Regions from separate parts of the Streptomyces sp. NPDC043952 genome, predicted to be linked through region 2. Evidence: riboswitches for the same ligand, from Rfam matches in the RefSeq annotation. Region 2 holds a riboswitch; the other holds the start of a gene.
What was found. A riboswitch is a leader RNA that binds a small molecule or an ion and turns the genes downstream of it on or off. The one in region 2 is predicted to bind fluoride.
Positions count from the first base shown of each region.

Region 1: linked by a shared signal. The riboswitch ahead of AC069R_RS23395 (DUF211 domain-containing protein) and the one ahead of AC069R_RS16210 (MutS-related protein) in region 2 are both predicted to bind fluoride.

Region 1 covers NZ_JBWKES010000021.1:89,736-92,177, reverse strand. Annotated here, with positions in the region: gene ettA (energy-dependent translational throttle protein EttA) at 1-165, opposite strand, end outside; fluoride riboswitch at 207-270, opposite strand; gene AC069R_RS23400 (hypothetical protein) at 359-910, opposite strand; gene AC069R_RS23395 (DUF211 domain-containing protein) at 907-1,191, opposite strand; fluoride riboswitch at 1,334-1,396, opposite strand; gene AC069R_RS23390 (hypothetical protein) at 1,497-1,700, opposite strand; gene AC069R_RS23385 (PP2C family protein-serine/threonine phosphatase) at 2,215-2,442, shown strand, end outside.
Region 2 covers NZ_JBWKES010000012.1:18,830-21,271, forward strand. Annotated here, with positions in the region: gene AC069R_RS16205 (PP2C family protein-serine/threonine phosphatase) at 1-938, opposite strand, end outside; fluoride riboswitch at 1,110-1,173, shown strand; gene AC069R_RS16210 (MutS-related protein) at 1,229-2,442, shown strand, end outside.

The DNA.
Region 1 (2,442 bases), on a different contig from region 2:
GGGCCGCTCCCGTCCCGCCATGATCCGCAGGACGGTGGACTTGCCCGTGCCGTTCGGTCCCACGACACCGATCCTGGCGCCGGGCAGGAACGAGAGGGTGACGTCGTCGAGGATCACCTTGCCGCCGCGGGCCATACGGGCCTTGCGCATCGAGTACACGTACATCCGCGATGCCTCCGGAAGCCGGGCGTCGGAATCGGCGGCTGGTGCTCGCAGAGGCCATCAGCACGGAACGTGCGCTCAAGGGCGAGCCTCATCGCCCGTCTCCGTCCATGGTGCGCCCGCCCGGCCGGCCCGCGCCAGCCGGCCAGGCCACCGGGGCCACCGCCCTGAGCACGCGGGCGCCCCGCGCACCCGTTCAGGCGATGTGCAACCACACGCCGATCCATGTCACGGCCACGCCGCCGCAACCGAGCACAGCCGCCCACCGCACGGGACCGCCCGCGAAGAGGCGCCCCAGGACCGCTCCCAGCACGGTGAGGGCGACGACGGCCAGCACCACCACGATCCACGACAGGTGCGGCGCCGCCGCTCCGGCCAGCAGCGGCAGCGTCGCCCCGGTGAAGCTCGCGGTGCAGGCGATCACCGTGGCGGTGAGCGCGCGCGTCAGCGCGAGCCGGCCGAGCCGGGTCGTGGCCAGTTGTCCCCGCCGCGTGAGGTTCAGCTGCCGCGAGGCGCGGATCAGATAGGCGCGGCGGTCCGCGTAGTCGGCCACGAACACCGCGAAGGCCGCCGTCGTCAACGCCACCAGCCCCACCCGCAGCGCCAGCGAGACGCCGACCGGCGCACCCGAACCCACCAGCGACGCGGCGGCGAGCGTCAGCGCGTTGAGCAGGCCGTCCACCAGGCCCAGGACCAGCGGGAGCATGGACCGCGCGGCCAGGACCCGCAGACCGCGGGCCGGGGTCATCGCGAACGCGGCTTGTTGTCCAGCAGGTAGGCGCCGGCCACGACCTCGTCGACGCTGTGGACGACGGCACCGGTGTGCTGGATCGCCTCGGTCAGCGCGCCGACGTCGATGTCGTCGCCCTCCACGGTGACGTTCGTGCCGACGGTCTCGATGTCGATCTCGGTCACCGCGATGTTGACCGCCTTCACTCCGGACACGGCCTCGATCACCGACGCGAGGTGGATCAGATCGGGTTCCTCGACCGTCTTGTCGACGTCCAGGACCAGCCGTCGTACGGGCATGTCCGACTCCTTCCGCCGGAGCCGAGGAGGTGGGCGCGGCGCGATCGCGGACGACCTCGGGCCGGCGCGCTCGGGAGCGGCAAGGCGACGGCACCTCCTGGCTCGTGACCGTCGGCGGGCAGCCGCGGCGGCTGCCCGACCGGGAGAGGTAGAGGCCATCAGCACGGATGTGCGGTCAAGGGCGAGCCTCATCGCCCTCTCCATGGTGCGCCATCCCGCCCGCGTCCCGCCAGGACCGCCGCGCCGACAGCCACTCCGCCGGCCGCACCTGAGGGGCCGTGAGCCGTCGCCGTCGGGGCGCCGGGTCACTCGGACGGGGGTCGTCGGCGCTCCACGACGGGAGCCCTGAAGACCAGGACGGCCCAGCCGCCGTATGCGGGGCGGAAGACGGCGCGCGCCGCCACGCCCCGCGCCCACAGCCGGTCGGCCTCCCCGGCGGCGGCCCGGCGGGCGGCGGGCCCGGTCCCGTAGCGCAGGACCCGGGCGACCGGATCGCCGAGACCGCTCATGGGCCGCCTCCGGACCACCGCGGCGACCGGCCCTCCGGTGTGCCTACGACTACCCCGGCTGACGGACCGTCCTCGCGCCCCCGGCCTTCGCCCATCCGGATCACCACCCTCGTCGGGCAGGGACCGTCGGCGGCGGTGTGCCGCGGTTGGCGGTGGGCCCCTCCACCGTCCGTCTCACCTGCACGGTACGACACGGCCGGCCGGATTGCCGCCTCGCCCGGCGGCCGGTGGCCAGGGCGCGGGGGCGGATTGCGCGCCGCGTCGGCGGGGCATCGGTGCGTAGGGCGGTGACGAGGCGCGCCGTCGGCCCCCGGCCCGCGCCGCGCTGACGGCCCCCACCGTGAGGGGAAGACGCGGTCACGGTGTGCGATCATCCGGCTCAGGGAGCCCTGCCGGGTGCGGACCGGCCCGCACCCGCTCGGACGGGAGCCGCACCCGCACGGACGGGAGCCGAGGTCGCCCGCCCCCTGCCGGCCGGGCGGCCCGCCGCCCCAGGGACGCCGGGAGGAGCGTCATGAGACGAGAGCCGACGCCGGCTGCGGCAGCGTCGTCCGAAGCGCTGCCGCCCGAGGTCGCCGCGGCCCGGCTGCGGCTGCTCGCCGACGTGAGCCGCGCGCTGGCCTCCGGGCTGGACGCGAAGGAGTCGCTGGGCAGACTCGCCCGGCTGGTCGTGCCGCAGCTGGCCGACGCCTGCGTCGTGGACGTCGTCGAGGGCGAAGGCGTACGGCGGCTCACGGTCACC
Region 2 (2,442 bases):
CCGGTGGGCATGTCGATGCGGGCAATGACGGCGGTGACCAGCTCGATACTGGTCAGGCCCTGCATCACGGCGTCCAAGCGGCTCATGACGTTCGCCGGGTCGTCGCCGTCGTCGTAGGCGAGGGCGCGCAGCATGTTGCGCAGCTGGCTCATGCGGACGGCGGCGGCGAGGTCGTGGCCGACCACGTCGCCGATCGCCAGGGTCGCCGAGCCGTCGGGCAGCGGGAAGGCGTCGTACCAGTCGCCGCCGACCTCGGCGCGTTCGCGAGCGGCGACGTAACGGGCCGCCAGCTGCAGCGAACCGAGTCCCGTGAGATCGGGCAGGAGCGAGAGCTGAAGCTGTTCGGCGGTGTGACGTTGCAGCGCGTACAGGCGTGCGTTGTCCAGTGCGAGGCCGGCGCGGTGCCCGAGGTCGGCGGCGATGGCCTGCTCCTGCTCGTCGAAGGGAAGCGCCGGCGCGTGCCTGACGAAGGTGAGCGCGCCGAGCGCCTGGCGGCGTACGCGCATGGGCACGATGAGCGCATTGCCAGCGCCGAGCGTGCGGTAGAGCGCCCACTGGGCGGCCTGCAGTGCGTCACCGGGGTCCGGCGCGGGGATCTCGGCCAAAACTGCTGGTTCGGTGCTGCGCAGCACCTTGGCCAGGGCCGCATTCGAGCCCTGGTGGTCGGGCAGGGTGCCCCCGGGCAGGACACGGAGTGCGCGATCGGCGTCGCGGTCGGTGACGGTCAGTCGGCGCAGCCCCTCGCCGTCGAGCACGTCGACGATGCAGGCGTCGGCCAGGTGGGGGACGACGAGGCGGGCCAGTCGGCACAGCGCCTCTCCGGCGTCGAGGCCGGAGGCCAGGGCTCGGCTGGCCTCGGCGAGCAGCCGCAGCCGGGTCGCGGCGACCGCCGCGGACAGCGGCCCCGCACCGGTCGACCGCCGGGTATCCCGCTTCATCCTTCCCTCTTCCCGACGAGGGCCTGCGCCCTGCCGTACAAACCTGTTGCCGCACATGGGCCCCAAGCGTCCCGGATTGTTTCCGCTCGCTCGCGGAGCGTAATCCTCGTGCGGAGGGTTGCGGTGCACCACTGCCACATCTGGCGGCAGGCGGCGGGAATGGCGCACTATGGAGGCACGGGCGATGAGGCTCGCCCTTGACCGCACATCCCGTGCTGATGGCCTCTGCTCGACGGTACGTCGCTTCGGCGCCGGCCGTCGTTCGCGACGAGCCGGGAGGTGCTGGCGTCTTGCCGTTCCTGAGTGTGCTGTTCACCGAGCCGGAGGATCAGGCCACCGCCTCGAAGGTGGGTGAACCCGACTACTTCGCCGATCTCAATCTCGACCAGGTCGTCGCCGATCTGACGGCGGGGCGAGAGGCGTACGATCTCGCCCCGTTCTTCCACGCCCGACTGCGCAGCCCGGCCACGATCGTCTACCGGCATGAAGTCTTCCGCGATCTGGACGATCCGGACGTGGCTCAGGGCGTGGCGGAGTTCGCCTCGTCGATGCGTGACATGCGTGCCCAGCGCACCCGGGCGTCGCAGCTGCGCCACCGCTATCAGCAGGCGAGCTGGTTCCTGGCCGCGGCCGACACCTATCGGCGGACGGTCGCCGGACTTCAGCACGTTCTCGCCGAGACGGATCCGGCGTCCCAGGCGCTGCGCCGCTTGCGGGAGTACCTCGCCGACTACGTGACGGCGCCGTCCTTCGCACGCCTGACGTCGGACATCGAGCAGGTCCAGGCCGCGCTCGATTCCGTGCGGTACTGCATGAACATCGGCGGCGGCAAGGTCACGGTCACCCGGTACGCCGATGAGGACGACTACGGGGCCGAAGTGCTGGCTGCGTTCGAGAAGTTCAAGCAGGAGGAGGCCAAGAGCTACCTGGTGTCGTACAAGAACTTCGTGGACATGAACCACGTCGAGGAAGCCGTCCTGGACCGCGTGGCGCTCCTGTTCTCCGAGGAGTTCGCCGCGCTCGACGCCTTCTGCACTCAACACCGTGACCACGTCGACGACGTGGTCACCGCCTTCGACCGCGAGATCCAGTTCTATCTCGCCTACCGGGACGTCATGGGCCCACTGCAGACGGCCGGTCTGCCGTTCTGCCATCCCCAACTCTCCGCCGCATCAAAGGAGATCGCGGCACGCGAGATGTTCGACCTGGCGCTGGCCGACAAGCTCGTCGAGGCCCGCGAGCCGGTGATCACCAACGACTTCCACCTGGCCGGCGCCGAGCGGGTCCTGGTCGTCTCCGGCCCCAACCAGGGTGGCAAGACCACCTTCGCCCGCGCCGTAGGCCAGATGCACCACCTCGCCGCCCTCGGCTGCCCCGTCCCCGGCACGGAGGCCCGCCTGTTCCTGTGCGACGAGCTGTTCACCCACTTCGAGCGCGGCGAGAACCTCAAGGACCTCTCCGGGAAACTCCACGACGACCTGGACCGTGTCCACGCGATCCTCCA